2 regions of the Streptomyces sp. NPDC104106 genome follow, and region 2 is predicted to be linked to the other one. Evidence: riboswitches for the same ligand, from Rfam matches in the RefSeq annotation. Region 2 holds a riboswitch; the other holds the start of a gene.
The links. A riboswitch is a leader RNA that binds a small molecule or an ion and turns the genes downstream of it on or off. The one in region 2 is predicted to bind glycine.
Positions count from the first base shown of each region.

Region 1: it holds a riboswitch for glycine, as region 2 does, so the genes downstream of both, gcvT (glycine cleavage system aminomethyltransferase GcvT) here and gcvP (aminomethyl-transferring glycine dehydrogenase) in region 2, are expected to answer to the same signal.

Region 1 covers NZ_JBVJMF010000008.1:325,278-334,588, reverse strand. Annotated here, with positions in the region: gene ACZ60X_RS21515 (hypothetical protein) at 1-1,487, opposite strand, end outside; gene ACZ60X_RS21510 (L-serine ammonia-lyase) at 1,685-3,052, opposite strand; gene glyA (serine hydroxymethyltransferase) at 3,122-4,387, opposite strand; gene gcvH (glycine cleavage system protein GcvH) at 4,393-4,782, opposite strand; gene gcvT (glycine cleavage system aminomethyltransferase GcvT) at 4,900-6,027, opposite strand; glycine riboswitch at 6,072-6,186, opposite strand; glycine riboswitch at 6,187-6,284, opposite strand; partial or broken gene ACZ60X_RS21490 (AAA family ATPase) at 6,447-7,123, shown strand; gene ACZ60X_RS21485 (enhanced serine sensitivity protein SseB) at 7,190-7,981, shown strand; gene ACZ60X_RS21480 (enhanced serine sensitivity protein SseB C-terminal domain-containing protein) at 8,156-8,992, shown strand; gene ACZ60X_RS21475 (ABC transporter permease) at 9,275-9,311, shown strand, end outside.
Region 2 covers NZ_JBVJMF010000015.1:208,292-217,602, reverse strand. Annotated here, with positions in the region: gene ACZ60X_RS30965 (bifunctional nuclease family protein) at 1-146, shown strand, start outside; gene ACZ60X_RS30960 (MerR family transcriptional regulator) at 408-1,091, shown strand; partial or broken gene ACZ60X_RS30955 (DNA polymerase IV) at 1,159-2,654, shown strand; gene ACZ60X_RS30950 (PRC-barrel domain-containing protein) at 2,576-2,947, opposite strand; glycine riboswitch at 3,067-3,161, shown strand; glycine riboswitch at 3,162-3,274, shown strand; gene gcvP (aminomethyl-transferring glycine dehydrogenase) at 3,336-6,221, shown strand; gene ACZ60X_RS30940 (TOBE domain-containing protein) at 6,334-6,753, opposite strand; gene ACZ60X_RS30935 (ABC transporter ATP-binding protein) at 6,782-8,062, opposite strand; gene modB (molybdate ABC transporter permease subunit) at 8,059-8,919, opposite strand; gene modA (molybdate ABC transporter substrate-binding protein) at 8,916-9,311, opposite strand, start outside.

The sequences.
Region 1 (9,311 bases), on a different contig from region 2:
GCGGCGGGATCGCACAGGTCGGCCCGCCCGTCGGGGTCCGCGGCGGCGGACAGCCGCACGAGGTCCCCCTCGCGGGTGCGCACCACACAGCGGTCCGGCCCGTCCACATAGGCGGCCAGCCCGCGGGTGACGCTGAAGCGTCTCCGCCGTCCAGGCGGCCGGCGGCCCGAGCCGTGGGTCGTCCCCGGCCGCGTACCGCACGACGACGTCGGCAAGGTCCAGCCGGCGGTCTCCCGCGTCTCCTCGTCCACCGGCGTGTGCGCCGAGTCGACCCACGCCGGGAGGTCCGACGGGTCGGCTCCGGCCCCGGCCACGGCGTGCCGGACGACGGCGACCTCCGGCGGGTCCGTGCCGGGAGCGCCGGCGAACACGCGGACCGGGGCGGTGCGCCGGGCGGGCAGGTACGGCGGCAGCGGCAGCGGGTCGAGCAGCGCGGGGTGCCCGTCCGGCTCGGGCAGGTCCATGAGGCCGTAGAACAGACGGCGCAGGAGGGCGGCCGACTCGCCCGGCGCGGAACTGGTCTGCTCCGCCAGCTCCTTGTACCGGCCGGGATCGTGGGCCGCGACAGCGCGCTCGATCTGGGCGCGCAGCCCGCCCCGGCGATCCAGCCGGGGCGCCGTACGGCCGAGGGCGGCGACGGGGGAGAGCGGGTCGAGGTCCTGCTGGGCAAAGGCCCCGAGCAGGACGGGGACGCCGATGGACGCCGCGTAGTAGGTGACGCTGGAGTGGTCCCCGAGGACGCAGTCGGCGGCGATCAGGGCCTGGCGCCAGCCGTCGAGGGGGTCGATCGTGTCGAGGCCGGCCCGCCGGGCGCCGTCCAGCCAGGCCCGGACCTGTCCGGGGCCGTGGCCGTACCAGATGTTCGGGTGCAGGACCGCGACGGTCCGGTACTCGTCGGCGGGCAGCTCCGCCGTCAGACGGGACAGCAGCCAGGGCAGCAGATCGTCCGCCGCCGGCTCCGCGGTGCCGCCGAAGAGGGAGCGGGAGGCCCAGGTGGAGCTGACGACGATCAGCCGCTGGCCGGGGCCCACGCCCAACGCCCGGCGGTAGCGGGCGCGTTGGGGGAGGGCGGCGAGGATGCGGTCGTAGCACGGATCACCGGCGAGCGCTGCCGTGGGCGCCGCCTGCGGACAGGCCGAGCGCAGCCGCTCCAGTTGCTCGGGGTGGGAGAGGACGGTGGCGTCGGCGAGGGGCCGTCCGTCGTGGAGGAGCCAGTCGGGCGCCGGGCCGAAGACCGGTGTTGTCCGGTGTTGTCCGGTGTTGTCCGGTGTTGCCAGCCTCTTATTGTAGCCGACGCCGTGTGACAGAACGGCCAACTTGCCCTGGACGGCGGCCAGTTCGCCGCCGTAGCTGGCCGACACGGCAAGGTCGAAGGGCGTCTGTCTTGCCTGCTCCCAGGGCAGGACCGGCAGGCCCGCGCGGGCCAGCAGCCCGGGCACTCCGGCCAGGAACGGGGAGGAGCCGGTGCAGGCGGCGACCATCTGCACGCGCAGGTCGCCGGAGAGCAGCGGGAGGACGTCCAGCAGCCGTCGCCGAGGTCACGTTGTGCACGACGAACAGGACACGGCGGCAGCCGGCCCGGGTGACCCACCGCTCCGCGTCCGCGCCCACCGGCACGCGCACACGCGCCGCCCCGCCCGTCACCACCGCGCCCGCCGGCACCCCACCCGTCACGGGGTTCACCTCAGCACTCGATGATGTTCACCGCAAGGCCGCCCCGGGCCGTCTCCTTGTACTTGACGGACATGTCGGCGCCGGTGTCCTTCATGGTCTTGATGACCTTGTCCAGGGACACCTTGTGGGAGCCGTCGCCGCGCATCGCCATCTTGGCGGCCGTGACCGCCTTCACCGCGGCCATGCCGTTGCGCTCGATGCACGGGATCTGGACCAGGCCGCCGACCGGGTCGCAGGTCAGGCCCAGGTTGTGCTCCATGCCGATCTCGGCCGCGTTCTCGACCTGCTCGGGGCTGCCGCCGAGCACCTCCGCCAGCGCGCCCGCGGCCATCGAGCAGGCCGAGCCGACCTCGCCCTGGCAGCCGACCTCGGCGCCGGAGATGGAGGCGTTCTCCTTGAACAGCATGCCGATCGCGCCGGCTGCCAGCAGGAAGCGGACCACGCCGTCCTCGTCGGCGCCGGGCACGAAGTTGATGTAGTAGTGCAGGACTGCGGGGATGATGCCCGCCGCGCCGTTCGTCGGGGCGGTCACCACGCGTCCGCCGGCCGCGTTCTCCTCGTTCACCGCCATCGCGTAGAGCGTGATCCACTCCATCGCGTGCGCCAGCGGGTCGCCCTCGGCGCGCAGCTGGCGGGCGGAGACGGCCGCGCGGCGGCGGACCTTCAGACCGCCGGGCAGGATGCCCTCCCGGCTCATACCGCGCTGGACGCACTCGCGCATCACGCGCCAGATCTCCAGCAGGCCCGCCCGGATCTCCTCCTCCGTGCGCCAGGCCCGCTCGTTCTCCAGCATCAGCGAGGAGATCGACAGGCCCGTCTCGTTCGTCAGGCGCAGCAGCTCGTCGCCGGTGCGGAAGGGGTGCTTCAGGACCGTGTCGTCGAGCACGATGCGGTCCGCGCCCACCGCGTCCTCGTCCACGACGAAGCCGCCGCCGACCGAGTAGTACGTCTTCGTCAGCAGCTCGGCGCCCTCGGCGTCGTACGCCCGGATCGTCATGCCGTTGGCGTGGTAGGGCAGGGCCTTGCGGCGGTGCAGGACGAGGTCGTCGTCGAAGGAGAACGGGATCTCGTGCTCGCCCAGCAGCTTCAGCCGTCCCGCCGCCTTGATCGCGGCCACCCGGTCGTCGGCCGTCTCGACGTCCACCGTGCGCGGCGAGGCGCCCTCCAGGCCGAGCAGCACCGCCTTCGGGGTGCCGTGGCCGTGGCCGGTCGCGCCGAGGGAGCCGTACAGCTCGCAGCGCAGGGACGCCACCGGGCCGAGCAGGCCCTCGTTGCGCAGCCGGCGGGCGAACATGCGCGCCGCCCGCATCGGACCGACCGTGTGGGAGCTGGACGGGCCGATGCCGATCGAGAACAGGTCGAAGACCGAGATGGCCACGGTCACTCCTCAAGACAGCAGGAAAGGGGGTGGTGGGGCACCCTTTCCCAGGGTGCCCCACCGGGGGACTTACTTGTTCAGACCCGGGTACAGCGGGTGCTTGTCGGCGAGCGCCTCCACGCGCGCCTTGAGGGCCTGCGCGTCGTACGACGGCTTCAGTGCCTCGGCGATCACGTCCGCGACCTCGGCGAAGTCCTCGGCCGTGAAGCCGCGGGTGGCGAGGGCGGGGGTGCCGATGCGCAGGCCCGAGGTGACCATCGGAGGACGCGGGTCGTTCGGGACGGCGTTGCGGTTGACCGTGATGCCGACCTCGTGGAGCCGGTCCTCGGCCTGCCGGCCGTCCAGTTCCGAGGCGCGCAGATCGACCAGGACCAGGTGCACGTCCGTACCGCCGGACAGCACGTCCACCCCGGCCTGACGCACGTCCGCCGCCGTCAGGCGCTCGGCGAGGATGCGGGCACCCTCCACCGTACGGCGCTGGCGCTCCTTGAACTCCTCGCCCGCGGCCACCTTGAAGGAGACCGCCTTCGCCGCGATCACGTGCTCCAGGGGGCCGCCCTGGAAGCCCGGGAAGACGGAGGAGTTCAGCTTCTTCGCGAAGTCCTTCCTGGCGAGGATGATGCCGCCGCGCGGGCCGCCGAGGGTCTTGTGGGTCGTGGAGGTGACCACGTCCGCGTACTCGACCGGGTTCGGGTGCAGCCCGGCCGCGACCAGGCCGGCGAAGTGGGCCATGTCGACCCACAGGTACGCCTCGACCTCGTCGGCGATCCGGCGGAACTCGGCGAAGTCCAGCTGCCGCGGGTACGCCGACCAGCCGGCGATGATCACCTTCGGGCGGTGCTCCCTGGCGAGCTTCTCCAGCTCCGCCATGTCGACCAGACCGGTCTCCGGGTCGACGTGGTAGGCGACCACGTCGAACTGCTTGCCGGAGAAGTTCAGGCGCATGCCGTGGGTCAGGTGGCCGCCGTGCGCCAGGTCCAGACCGAGGATGGTGTCACCGGGCTGGGCGAGCGCGAACAGGGCCGCCTGGTTGGCGGAGGCGCCGGAGTGCGGCTGGACGTTGGCGTACTCGGCGCCGAACAGCTCCTTGACCCGGTCGATGGCGATCTGCTCGGCGACGTCGACGTGCTCGCAGCCGCCGTAGTAGCGCCGGCCGGGGTAGCCCTCGGCGTACTTGTTGGTCAGCACCGAGCCCTGCGCCTCCATCACCGCGAGCGGCGCGAAGTTCTCGGAGGCGATCATCTCCAGCGTGGACTGCTGGCGGCTCAGCTCGGCGTCGACCGCGGCGGCGATCTCCGGGTCCAGCTCGTGCAGGGACGTGTTCAGGACGGTCATGCGGATTACGACTCCTCGCCGCTGGTCTCGGCGGTGTACTCGTCGGCGGTGAGCAGGTCGGCCGGCTCCTCCGCGACGCGGACCTTGAACAGCCAGCCGCCCTCGAAGGGGGCGGAGTTCACCAGCGACGGGTCGTCGACGACGTCCTGGTTGGCCTCGGTGACCTCACCGCTGACCGGCGAGTACAGGTCGGAGACCGACTTGGTCGACTCCAGTTCGCCGCAGGTCTCGCCCGCGGTCACCGTGGAGCCGACCTCGGGGAGCTGGACGAAGACGACATCGCCGAGCGCGTTGGCCGCGTGTTCCGTGATGCCGACCGTCGAGACGCCGTCCGCGTCGGCGGCCGACAGCCACTCGTGCTCCTTGCTGTAGCGCAGCTGCTGGGGGTTGCTCATGGCCTGAATTCTCCTGTACGCGCGGGAGTGCTGATGAAGGGGGGAGGGCTGGATTCGCTGCTGAGCAGCGGAAATGTGCGCAGCGTCACGTCGCGTGGACGCCTCGCGCCCAGTCTTTTACCTCTGGCGCTTGTAGAACGGCAGCGCCACGACCCGGTACGGCTCGTGGCTGCCGCGGATGTCCACGCCGACGCCCTCGGTACCGGGTGCCGCGTGCGCCGCGTCGACGTAGGCCATGGCGATCGGCTTGCCCAGGGTGGGGGAGGGGGCGCCGGAGGTGACCTCGCCGATCACCGCGCCGCCGGCCACGACGGCGTACCCGGCGCGCGGGACGCGGCGGCCCTCGGCGACCAGCCCGACGAGGACCCGCGGCGGGTTCTGCTCCGCGCGCGCGGCGGCCTGGGCGAGCGCCTCGCGCCCGACGAAGTCGCCCTCCTTGTCGAACTTGACCACGCGGCCGAGTCCGGCGTCGAACGGGGTCAGCGAGGTGGTCAGCTCGTGCCCGTACAGCGGCATGCCCGCCTCCAGGCGCAGGGTGTCCCGGCAGGACAGCCCGCACGGCACCAGGCCGACGCCCTCGCCGGCCTCGGTCAGCGCCTGCCACAGCTCCACCGCGTGCTCCGGCTTCACGAACAGCTCGAAGCCGTCCTCGCCGGTGTAGCCGGTGCGGGCGATCAGGGCCGGGACGCCGGCGACGGTGCCGGGCAGGCCGGCGTAGTACTTCAGGCCGTCGAGGTCGGCGTCGGTGAGGGACTTCAGGATGCCGGGGGACTGAGGGCCCTGGACGGCGATCAACGCGTAGGCGTCCCGGTCGTCGCGGACCTCGGCGTCGAAGCCGGCCGCGCGCTCGGTGAGGGCGTCCAGCACCACCTGGGCGTTGGAGGCGTTGGCGACCACCATGTACTCGGTCTCGGCGAGCCGGTAGACGATCAGGTCGTCCAGGATGCCGCCGTCGGCCCGGCAGATCATCGTGTAGCGGGCGCGGCCGACGCCGACGGAGGCGATGTCGCCGACCAGGGCGTGGTTCAGGAAGGCGGCCGCCTCGGCGCCGGTCACGGTGATCTCGCCCATGTGGGAGAGGTCGAACAGACCGGCGTTCGTGCGCACCGCGACATGCTCGTCGCGCTCGGAGCCGTAGCGCAGGGGCATGTCCCAGCCGGCGAAGTCGGTCATCGTCGCACCGAGCGAGCGATGCAGCGCGTCCAGCGCGGTACGGCGCAGCTCGGTGGGTTCGGTACTGCTCATCGGTCGGTCGTCTCCCAGGGCAACAGGGATGGGGCGAGGAACGTTCCTCCCCATCTGTCATCGGAACCTGAGAGGTTCGCCGGGACCGCCACGAGGACGATCACGGCTTGCACCTTGGGTGGAGCCGCTGTCCGGGAGCGGCCCGCTTTTCAGATGTGCCTCGCCCGCGCGGTAACGGTGCCTGAGAGATTCAAGGGAGGGACTTGCTCCTTCGGCGTCCCAGCGAAGGCTGCTGGGAACTCTCCCGCGCGGATTCAAGCGGCCGGTATGCAGTTGGCGGCCACATCATTGCACGGCGAGCGGGCTTTTGTAACCGACCTGTGGCAGGGAGCGGACCCCGCCGCCGACACCGTCCATTACCTTCTCTTTACTCGTAACGGGAATGACTGTTACCGAGTCGACAGGGGAGGGCGATCACGGTGAACAGGACCCCGGTGTACGCCACCGCCACCACCGGCATCGCGGTGCCGAGGCAGCGTCCCGCGCCGGCCCCGGTCGTCCGCGACCTGCGCGACCGGGCGGGCCGCGGCCCGCACGCCCTGCTCTTCGGCCCCGGCGGCCTGGTGGTGGTCACGGGCCTGCCCGGCAGCGGCAAAGTCCACCTTGACGGACCGCGCGGTCCCCGGCCGCCGCGTCGACTCCCAGGACACCCGCGACCGCTGGGAGGCGCGCATGCCCGCTTCCTGCCCTACGCGCTCTACCGCCCCCCTGGTCCGCCTCGCCCTCCCCCACGCTCGGCTGCGCTCGCGCGGGGGAACCCCCATCGCCGGGCTGCGCCGCGCCCTGCGCACCGGAGAGGGGGTCGTCGTGCACGCCTGCGGCACCCGGAGCTGGGCGCGCGGCCTGCTCGCCCGCGAGGCCCGCCGCCGTGGCGGCACCCTGCACCTGCTGCTGCTCGACGTCACCTACGCCGCCGCCCGCGCGGGCCAGCGCGAGCGCGGCCGGGGTGTCTCCCGCTACGCCTTCGCCCGGCACCGCCGTACGACCGCCCGCCTGCTCGCCGTGGTGGAGCGGGGCGAGCTGCCCGCCGGCGTCGGCAACCCTGCTGGACCGGCCCGCGGCGGACGCCCTGCGCCGGATCGTGTTCACAGGGTGAGGGGTTGTCGCAGGCACCCGCTAGCCTTCATGGTCACAGCAGTGGTTCCCAGCAGGCGGTAGGCAGATGGACTTCCCGGCGGACATTCCCGCGGACTTCCCGGCACAGACGCACCCCCACCCGCACGGCGGCTGGCCCGGCAACGAGCTGGAGGAGGTGCTCGCGGCCTCCCTCGGCGTACCCGCCGCGGCCGGCCGGATCATCGAGGTCCTGGGCCGCAGCTTCCTGTGGATCCCGCTGCCCCAAGGCGGCGGCCCCGGCAGCGGCCCGCTCGACCTGCCCACGCTGGAGATCGACGGCCAGGCCTACGTCCCCGTCTTCAGCTCCGAGGAGCAGCTGCGCATGGCGGCCGGCCCCCACATGGCGTACACCATCGCCCCCGCCGTCGAGTTCGCGCGCGGCCTGCCCCCGCAGGTCGGCCTCGCGGTGAACGCGGACGCGCTGGTCGGCATCCCGCTCCCGCCCGCCGCCGTGGCCGAGCTGTGCCGCGCCGGCCGCACCCCCCTCGACGGCCCGAACACCGGCGGCCGGGTCCGCCTCTTCGAGCCCGACTGGCAGGACGACCCGGTCGACTTCCTCTCCGCCGCGTCCGCCGAGTTCGCCGGGACCGGCGTGGTCCTCACCGCCCGCCGCTGCCTGGCCGCCGTCGAGACGGACGACCCGGTCATGTTCGTCGGCGTCGAACTCTCCCAGTGGGAGGGCGACCTGCGCACCCGCCCCATGGACGCCCTCGGCCGCGCCCTGGGCCGCGTCCCGGTCGCCTGGCCGGTCAGCCTGGTCCTCCTGGACGTCACGGACGACCCGGTGGCCCAGTGGATGAAGACGAGCGTGCGGCCCTTCTATCAATACGGCCTCTAGGAGCCGGCCCGACGGCAGCGGCCCCGAGGGGCGCGGGGCCCTGTCCGATGCGCGGCTGCTCCGCAGGGGCGCGAACAACCCACCACTGAGCCGCGCACGCGCCCAGGGCGGCGCCCCGCCGGGCGCATAAGCTGTCCCCACACACGGGGCACGCAAAAGAGAAGGGCACGACAGGTGAGCGCGAGCCACAGCGGCAGCGTCGAGCACACGCTGAGCCAGGTCACGCCCGGACGCTACGACGCCTACGAGGCCCTGCTGCGCGCCCTCGCCACCCCCGCCTCCGGCCAGATCTGGATGCTCCTGTGGCGCGGCCAGGCCGGCACCCCGGACGCGCAGTACGGGACCATGGAGGTCGACGGCCTCCCGTACGCGCCCTGCGTCACCTCCGCGCAGGAGCTGTCGGCCAGCGGCTGGAACCGCTCGTACGAGGTCGTCGACGGCCTCGACGTGGCCCGCACCCTCTACCCCGACCACTACGGCCTCTGGCTCAACCCGCACGCCCCGGGCGGCGGCGTCGGCATCCCCTGGCTCGATCTGCGGCGCATCGCCACCGGCCTGGACCGCCAGCCCGCCGGCCCCCTCCGGCTCACCGAACCGGGCATCGAGATCCCGCAGTTCTACGCCCTGCTCGCGCAGAACGCCCACCACACCCCCGCCCTGCGCTCCCTGCGCCGCGCCTGGGTGCAGCCCGCGCTCGGCGCGCCGTACCTCGCCATCGGCCTCGACCTCTACGACACCTCCCCGGCCGCCGTCGACTCGGTGCGCGCCATGATGCAGCAGTCCGTCGCCGCCGTCCCCGAGGGCCTGCCGGTCTCCACCGTCGCGATGAGCGACGACCACGACCCGGTCGTGATGTGGATGCGGGGCAACGCCCGCCCGTTCTACGACCGCGACGCCCACGCGGCCCTCCCCCCGACGAACCCGCAGCCCCAGCCGCAGCTCCAGGCGCCCCCGCGGCCGCAGGCGCCGGCCGCCGGCTACGGCTATCCGCCGGTGCCCGGCGGCTACTGACCCGCCCGGCCCCGGCTCCGCCGACCTCGGCTTTCGGCCACCAACTCGGCCGATTCGTCCCCGCTTACCGTCCGCTCGCCGCAATTCACTGTCCGCATACCAGGAAACGCCTGCTTGCATCACGGTTGCGCATCCATTCGCCGTCAAGGCTGGCGGCTTGTCGCGCGGGCATTGAAGACTCCCCCTTCAAGGGGTTCGCCCCTGTGTACGACGGACTGATTGATGCCGCTACCAGCGGCAAGTGCGGGCCGGCTACCGCCGGTTGAGAGGGGTCCCAGCCTAATGACGGCACCATTGCACGAGCCGGCCGCGGAAGCGG
Region 2 (9,311 bases):
GCACCGGGACGCCGATCTACGGCAGTGACACGGTGCTGGACGACGCCGGTATCGCCATCCCGGACGAGCAGGAGGACGAGGTGGAGAAGTTCCGCGAGTTCCTCGACCAGATCTCGCCCGAGGACTTCGGCACCAGCAACCAGTGAGCCGAGGGGCAGCTGACCGCGCGCAGCCGGTGGACACCGGCTGCCAGGGCTCCTGCGGGCGGCGTGTGCGGGCCTGTGCCACCGGCGATCGAGAGCGTCCTGCGGCTCCCCACGAGGGCATTCGGCTAGCCTTTCCCCGCGGTGGGACACGGGAAACCACTCCTAGGGTGATTATCACTCGGCGTGCCGAGTGTGGCGATCGTTGACGCACCCCTGGTGACTGCCTACCGTCGAGAAGGCAGGTCAAGGACGGAGGTCGGCGTGAGAACCAGCGGCGACGGTACGGCTGGGGGTGCCCCCGGACGCGGGTTCGGGGAGAGCGGTCCGTACCCTCCCCCGAGTTCACAGCTGCGCTCGAACGGGGGGTACCCCCAGGCGAGCGGCGCGGTCGACCACGCTCCGCGGCGGCCGACGGTGGTACCGGACGGCGGAGGGGCGGCGTCCATGACGTCCGAACAGATCGGCTATCGCGGGCCCACGGCGTGCGCGGCCGCGGGCATCACCTACCGGCAGCTCGACTACTGGGCGCGCACCGGTCTGGTCGAGCCGAGCGTGCGGCCCGCCTACGGGTCGGGCACCCAGCGGCTGTACAGCTTCCGGGACGTGGTCGTCCTGAAGATCGTGAAGCGGTTCCTGGACACCGGGGTGTCGCTGCAGAACATCCGCACGGCCGTCCAGCACCTGAGGGAACGCGGTTTCCGCGACCTGGAGCGGATGACCCTCATGAGCGACGGCGCCACGGTGTACGAGTGCACCTCCCCGGACGAGGTCCACGCCCTGCTCCAGGGCGGTCAGGGCATCTTCGGGATCGCCGTCGGCGTGGTGTGGCGGGATGTGGAAAGCGCGCTCTCCCAGCTGCACGGTGAGCGCATCGACACCGGCGAGACCCTCGTCGGGCACAACCCCGCGGACGAGCTGGCCCGCCGCCGCAACCGGGCGGTCTGACCGCCGTATCCCGCGCCCGGTGTCCCGCGCCACGGCATTGTCAGTGCCGTGGTGCAGCATCGGTGGTGTGAGACACGCGCCGACCATCCTGCATCTCGACATGGATGCCTTCTACGCCTCGGTGGAGCAGGCAGCCAAGCCGAGCCTGCGCGGGAAGGCGGTCGTGGTGGGCGGGCTCGGTCCGCGCGGTGTGGTGGCCACCGCGTCATACGAGGCACGGGTCTTCGGGGTGCACTCGGCGATGCCCATGGCCCAGGCCCGCCGGCTGGCGCCCAACGCCGCGTATCTGGTCCCGCGCTTCGGGGTGTACCGGTCGATCAGCGAGCAGGTGATGGCTCTGCTGCGGGAGCTGTCGCCGCTGGTGGAGCCGCTGAGCCTGGACGAGGCGTTCGTGGACCTGGACGCCGGTGGGACGGCCTGGGACGAGGAGTCGGCCCGGCTGGCCGGGGCCAGGCTGCGCTCGGACATCCGGGCGGTCACCGGGCTCACCGGGTCGGTGGGGCTCGCGGCGTCCAAGATGCTCGCGAAGATCGCCTCCGAGCAGGCCAAGCCCGACGGGCTGGTGCTCATCGAGCCGGGGACCGAGCGGGCGCTGCTGGGGCCGATGCCCGTGCGGACGCTGCCCGGCGTGGGCCCCGCGACCGGCGATCATCTGCGCAGAGCCGGGATCACCACGGTCGAGGAGCTGGCCGAGGCGGGCGAGGACGAGCTGATACGGCTGCTCGGCAAGGCGCACGGGCACGCGCTGTACGCCATGGCGCTGGCCCATGACGACCGTCCCGTGGTGGCCGAGCGCGAGGCGAAGTCGGTGTCGGTCGAGGACACCTACGACGTGGACATCCACGACCGGCCGCGGATCGGACTGGAGGTGCAGCGGCTCGCCGACCGGTGCGTGCGGCGCCTGCGCGATGCCCGGCTGTCCGGGCGGACCATCGTGCTCAAGGTGCGCAGGTACGACTTCTCGACGCTGACCCGCTCCGAGACGCTCAGGGGGCCCACGGACGACCCGGCGGTCGTCCGGGAGGCCGCGGCGCGGCTGCTGGACTCCGTGGACACCACGGGCGGGGTACGGCTGCTCGGTGTGGGCGTGTCCGGCCTCGCCGACTACACACAGGAGGACCTGTTCGCACAGGCCATGCCCGTCCCCGCGGCTTCGGCTGACGAGCCGCAGGGCGCGGTCGTCCCGGCTGTCGAGCGGCGCCCCGAGCCCCCTGAACGGCAGTGGCGGGCCGGGCAGGACGTGCGGCACGCCGAGTACGGGCCCGGGTGGGTGCAGGGCAGCGGCCTGGGGAGGGTGACGGTGCGGTTCGAGACGCCGCAGTCCCCTCCGGGCAGGGTGCGGACGTTCCTGGTGGGCGACCCCGCGCTGGAGCCGTCGGATCCGTTGCCGTTGGTGCCGGATCCCGCTCGCCCGCCCGCCGGACCCGGCCGGCCGGGCGGGGCACCGCACGGCCATCCCGCCGATGTGTGAGGGGGGACCCTGCTCAGCTCTCCTCCGTGCCCGCCAGCTTGCCGAAGTCGTGGTCCGGGAGGGACGGCGGCGGGGCGGTGTCGAGGCCGTAGTGGTGGTAGAGCTGGAGTTCCTGCTCGGGGGAGAGGTGGCGGCCCACGCCGAAGTCGGGGGCGTCCTTGATGAGGGCGCGGTCGAAGGGGACGTGGAGGGTGCCCTCGACGAGTTCGCTCGGCTCCAGCGGCACGAAGGCGTCGCGGGAGAACAGGCCGGTGCGTATGGCCGCCCACTCGGGTACGCCGGTCGCGTCGTCCAGGTACACCTCGTCGACGGTGCCGATCTTGGTGCCGTTGCGGTCGAACGCCTTGCGGCCGATCAGGTTGCGCGGATCGATGTCGGTCTGCACGGTCGCTCTCCCTCCACGTGGTCGCAACTCATTCGTAAGCACTACAAAAGAGCACATTCACGGAGGCGGCCACTCGAGGGCTCAGGCGTTGACCTCGCTGGTAACCTGATGTCGGCTGCTGAACCCGCGCGGGAGAGTCCTCCGACCACCTCGGAGGCGCCGAAGGAGCAAATCCTCCCCGGAATCTCTCAGGCTCACGTACCGCACGGGCGAGGTCACTCTGGAAAGCAGGGCGGGTGTCGACGGCTTCCGCTCTCACCGACGGTGAAAGCCGGGTCCCTCGGGCGCCCGGTGAAGCTCTCAGGTCGAGATGACAGAGGGGGAGGCCGTCGGGGTACCCGCGCCGTGGTGCCCCTCGAAGGTCGCGTCAGACCAGGAGGCCTCCGCAATGACCGCCCACCGCATCCCGCTCTCCGACCTCGAAGCGGGCGTTCCCTTCGAGCAGCGCCACATCGGGCCCGACCACGAGGCGCGGGCCAAGATGCTCGCGCAGGTCGGATACGGCTCCCTGGACGAGCTGACCGCCGCCGCGGTCCCCGACGTGATCAAGAACGCCGACTCCCTGGACCTGCCGGGCGCCCGCACCGAGGCGGAGGTGCTCGCGGAGCTGCGCGCCCTGGCCGACCGCAACCAGGTGCTCGGTTCCATGATCGGTCTGGGGTACTACGGGACGTTCACGCCCCCGGTCATCCTGCGCAACGTCATGGAGAACCCCGCCTGGTACACGGCGTACACGCCGTACCAGCCGGAGATCTCCCAGGGGCGCCTGGAGGCGCTGCTGAACTTCCAGACCATGGTCGCCGACCTGACCGGACTGCCCACCTCCGGTGCCTCCCTCCTCGACGAGGGCACCGCGGCCGCCGAGGCCATGGCGCTGTCGCGGCGCATGGGCAGGAACAAGAAGGGCCTGTTCCTGGTCGACGCGGACGCCCTGCCGCAGACCATCGCCGTCATCGAGACCCGCGCCGAGCCGACCGGTGTCGAGGTCGTCGTCGCCGACCTCAGCGCGGGCATCCCGGCCGACATCGCCGCCCGCGAGATCAACGGCGTGCTGATCCAGTACCCGGGCGCCTCCGGTGCCGTACGCGACATCAAGCCGGTCATCGACCAGGCACACGGACTCGGCGCCCTCGTCACCGTCGCCGCCGACCTGCTCGCGCTCACCCTGCTCACCTCGCCCGGCGAGCTGGGCGCGGACATCGCCGTCGGCACCACCCAGCGTTTCGGCGTGCCGATGGGCTTCGGCGGCCCGCACGCCGGCTACATGGCCGTGCACGAGAAGTTCGCGCGCAGCCTGCCCGGCCGGCTCGTGGGCGTCTCCGTCGACGCCGACGGCCACAAGGCCTACCGGCTCGCGCTGCAGACCCGTGAGCAGCACATCCGCCGTGAGAAGGCCACCAGCAACATCTGCACCGCGCAGGTGCTGCTCGCCGTGATGGCCGGCATGTACGCCGTCTACCACGGCCCGGAGGGACTCAGGACCATCGCGCGCCGGACGCACCGGTACGCCGCGGTCCTCGCCGAGGGGCTGAGGGCCGGCGGTGTCGAGGTCGTCCACGGCGCCTTCTTCGACACCGTCACCGCGCGCGTGCCCGGCAAGGCCGCCGAGGTCGTCGCGGCCGCCCGCGACAACGGCGTGAACCTGCGCCTGGTCGACGCCGACCACGTCTCCGCGGCCTGCGACGAGACGACCGACCGGGCGCGGCTCGGTGCCGTCCTCGCCGCCTTCGGCGTCGCCGGTGACATCGAGGCGCTGGACACGGCCGCCGCGGACGCCCTCCCCGAGGCGCTGCTGCGCACCGACGCCTACCTGACCCACGCGGTCTTCCACCAGCACCGCTCCGAGACCGCCATGCTGCGCTACCTGCGCCGGCTCTCCGACCGCGACTACGCGCTCGACCGCGGCATGATCCCGCTGGGCTCCTGCACCATGAAGCTCAACGCGACCACCGAGATGGAGCCGGTCACCTGGCCCGAGTTCGGCGGGCTGCACCCCTTCGCCCCGGCCGAGCAGGCGCAGGGCTACCTCACGCTCATCCGCGAGCTGGAGGAGCGGCTCGCCGAGGTCACGGGCTACGACAAGGTCTCCCTCCAGCCCAACGCCGGTTCGCAGGGAGAGCTGGCCGGTCTGCTCGCCGTACGCGGCTACCACCGTGCCAACGGCGACGACCAGCGCACCGTCTGCCTGATCCCGTCCTCCGCGCACGGCACCAACGCGGCCAGCGCCGTGATGGCCGGCATGAAGGTCGTCGTCGTCAAGACCGCCGAGGACGGTGAGATCGACGTCGCGGACCTGCGCGCCAAGATCGAGCAGTACCGCGACGAGCTGGCGGTGCTGATGATCACCTACCCGTCGACACACGGTGTCTTCGAGGAGCACGTCGCCGACATCTGCGCCCAGGTGCACGAGGCGGGCGGCCAGGTGTACGTGGACGGCGCCAACCTCAACGCCCTGGTCGGCCTCGCCAAGCCGGGCCACTTCGGCGGTGACGTCTCGCACCTGAACCTGCACAAGACCTTCTGCATCCCGCACGGCGGCGGCGGTCCCGGCGTCGGCCCGGTGGCCGTACGGTCGCACCTGGCGCCGTACCTGCCGAACCACCCGCTGCAGCCCGCGGCGGGGCCGGAGACCGGCGTGGGTCCCATCTCGGCGGCTCCCTGGGGTTCCGCGGGCATCCTGCCCATCTCCTGGGCGTACGTCCGGCTGATGGGCGGCGAGGGCCTCAAGCGGGCCACGCAGGTGGCCGTGCTGTCCGCGAACTACATCGCCAAGCGCCTGGAGCCGCACTACCCGGTGCTCTACACCGGTCCCGGCGGCCTCGTCGCGCACGAGTGCATCATCGACCTGCGCCCGCTGACCAAGGCCACCGGCGTGAGCGTGGACGACGTGGCCAAGCGGCTGATCGACTACGGTTTCCACGCGCCGACCATGTCCTTCCCGGTGGCCGGCACGCTGATGATCGAGCCGACCGAGTCCGAGGACCTCACCGAGCTGGACCGGTTCTGCGACGCGATGATCGCCATCCGCGCGGAGATCGACAAGGTCGGCGCCGGTGAGTGGCCGGCCGAGGACAACCCGCTCCGGGGCGCCCCGCACACCGCCGCCGCGCTCGGCGGTGAGTGGGCGCACGCCTACAGCCGCGAGGAGGCCGTCTTCCCGGCCGGTGTCTCGGCCGCGGACAAGTACTGGCCGCCGGTGCGCCGGATCGACCAGGCCTTCGGCGACCGCAACCTGGTGTGTTCCTGCCCGCCGCTGGACGCGTACGAGGACTGAGCCGCCACGAGAGCCGGGTCTCGTCCACGAGGACCGAAGGAGCGGTGATCTCAGGGCCCCGTCCGCATCCCCGGGCGGGGCCCTGCCATGTCTCCGGCGGATCGCCGGTTCGCTAGGCGGTCGCCAGTGACACCTCCGTCGCCTTGATGAGCGCGACCACGTCCGAGCCCACGAAGAGGCCGAGGTCCTCGACCGCGTCCTTGGTGATCGCCGCCGTCAGTTCGCCGCCGTCGACGGCGATCCTCACGGTGGCCATGACGGCACCGGGCGTGAGGCCGACGACGGCGCCGGGGAGCCGGTTGCGGATCGACAGGCCCTTGACGGAGCCGGTGGCCAGGGAGACCTCGGTCGACTTCACCAGGGCGCGCACGACGGAGCCGGGGGCGAGGCCGAGGTCCCGCGCGGCCTCCAGGGTGATGGCGGCCATGAGGTCCTGGCCGCTGTCCAACCGGAGCCGGACGGTGGCCATGGCCTCGCCGGTGCTCACCTCGGTGACGGTGCCGGGCAGCTGGTTGCGGATGCTCAGGGTCATGGGCACCCACCGTAGGGCGCCCACTCGGTCAGGCCGGGTACGCGTGGGTCTGTGCCGCTTTGACCGTCGCCCAGACGGCCGCGCCGGGGTGCAGATCGAGGTCGGCCGCGGCGACCGTGGTGAGGTCGGCCGCCAGCGGGAGGTCGCCGACGAGGTCGGCGCGGATCTGGTCGCCGTGCGTCTGCAGGCCCTCGACCTCGCAGCGCCACAGGTTCCGGGCGCTCGCGCCGGTCGGGCGGTCCCGGAACAGGGTGACCGCGGAGGGCGGGAACGCCACGAAGACCGGCCCGGACAGCTCCTCGGTGGTCGTGAGCGAGGGCCCGGCGTCGAGCCGTACGGTGTGCCCGTCGGCCCGGCCGCGGTAGAGGTTGAGGCCGACGAGCTGGGCGATGTAGTCCGTGCGCGGGTGGCGGGCGATGTCGGCGGGGGTGCCCTCCTGGACGACCCGGCCGTCCTCGATGACGACGAGCCGGTCCGCGAGCACCATGGCGTCCAGCGGGTCGTGGGTGACCAGGACGGCGACCGCCTCGAACTGAGCGAGATGGCGGCGGAGCTGGGCCCGGACCTCCAGGCGGGTGCGGGCGTCCAGGGCGGCCAGCGGCTCGTCCAGGAGCAGCAGCCGGGGACGGGTGGCGAGCGCGCGGGCGAGGGCCACCCGCTGGGCCTGGCCGCCGGACAGCCGGCGGGGTTTGGCGTGGGCGTGGCCGGCGAGTCCCATGCGCTCCAGCCAGGCCGCCGCCTGGGTACGGGCCTCGGCCTTGGAGACGCCGTGGCAGCGCGGGCCGAACGCGACGTTGTCGAGGGCGGACAGGTGGGGGAAGAGCAGGTAGTCCTGGAAGACGACACCGACGGGGCGGGATTCCGGGGGGGTGCGCTCCAGCGAGGTGCCGTCGAGCCGGAGGTGGCCACCGGTGAGGGGCAGGAGACCGGCGAGGGCGCGGAGGGCGGTGGTCTTGCCGGCGCCGTTGGGGCCGAGCAGGGCGATGACGTCCCCGGGGGCGGCGGTGAGGGTGACGTCCAGGCGGAACGCGGTGCGGTCGACGAGGAGGTGGGCGTCGAGGCCGTCCTGAGAGTGCGGGTGGGCGGTGGGGCGCCGGCCTTCGCCCGGCTGGCGGCACCCGGCCGCACCACCCGTGCGGGTTTCGTCGCCGGGCGTGGGTGGCCCCTGCGGGGATGCGGCACCGTCGGCGGCCGCGGGTTCCCCCGGCGGGTGCGAAGGGCGGGAGCCGTCCGTGGGCGCCGGCGTGGGGGTGTGCGGGGCGCGGCCGGGGGTGGTGGCGTCCGGGGTGGTGGGACGGGGGTTTGTCATGAGGGTGTCATCCAGCGGTCGCGCAGGCCGGCCAGCACCGCGATCGACACCGCGAGCAGGACCAGGCTCAGGGAGATGGCCGCGTCGGGGTCGTTCTGGAGCGCGAGGTAGACCGCGAGGGGCATGGTCTGGGTGCGGCCGGGGAAGTTGCCCGCGAAGGTGATCGTCGCGCCGAACTCGCCGAGCGCGCGGGCCCAGGCGAGGACCGCGCCGGCGGCGATGCCGGGGGCGATCAGCGGCAAAGTGACCCGGCGGAACGCGGTGAAGCGCGACGCGCCGAGCGTGGTGGCCGCCTCCTCGAAGCGCGGGTCGGCCGCGCGCAGGGTGCCCTCGACGCTGATGACCAGGAACGGCATCGCGACGAACGCCTCCGCGAGCACGACGCCGGTGGTGGTGAACGGCAGCGTGATGCCGAACCAGGCGTCCAGCCACTGGCCGATGACGCCGTTGCGGCCGAGGGCCAGCAGCAGGGCGACACCGCCCACCACCGGTGGAAGGACGAGCGGGAGCGTCACCAGGGCGCGGACGAACCCCCGGCCCGGGAACTCCGTACGGGCCAGCAGCCAGGCCAGCGGCACGCCCAGGACGAGGCTCACGGCCGTCGCGGCGGTGGCGCTGACCAGGGACAGCTGGAGCGCCTGCCAGACGCCCGTGCTGGACAGCTGGCCCGGCAGCGTGCGCCAGGGCGCGCGGACGAGCAGCGCGAGCAGCGGCAGCAGCAGGAACGCCAGCGCCACCACACCCGGCAGCAGCAGCGGCAACGGCACCCCGCGCCGGCCCCCCGTGCCGGCGCGGCGACGCCGCGGCCGGCCCGTGCGGGGGCCGGTCGCGACGCCGGGCTGGAGAGGCGAGGTCATGGCTTGAGGAACCCGGCCTCGCCCAGCACCTTCTGGCCTTCGGTGGAGCGCACGAGGGCGATGAACGCCTTGGCCGCCTCGGCGTTCGGCGCGTTCTTCAGCAGGGCGATCGGGTAGTCGTTGATCGCCTCGGACGACTCGGGGAACTCCACGCCCTGCACCTCGCCACCGGCGGCGTGCACATCGGTCTGGTAGACGACCGCCGCGTCCGCCTCCTTCAGCTCCACCTTGTTGAGGGCGCTCTTGACGTCCTGTTCGTAGGAGACCGGCGTGAGCTTCAGATGGCCGGCGTCCAGGGCCTTCTGCGCGGCGGCGCCGCACGGCACCGTCCTGTCGCACAGCACGACCTTCAGGCCGGACCGGGTGAGGTCCTTCAGCGAGGCCACCTTGTG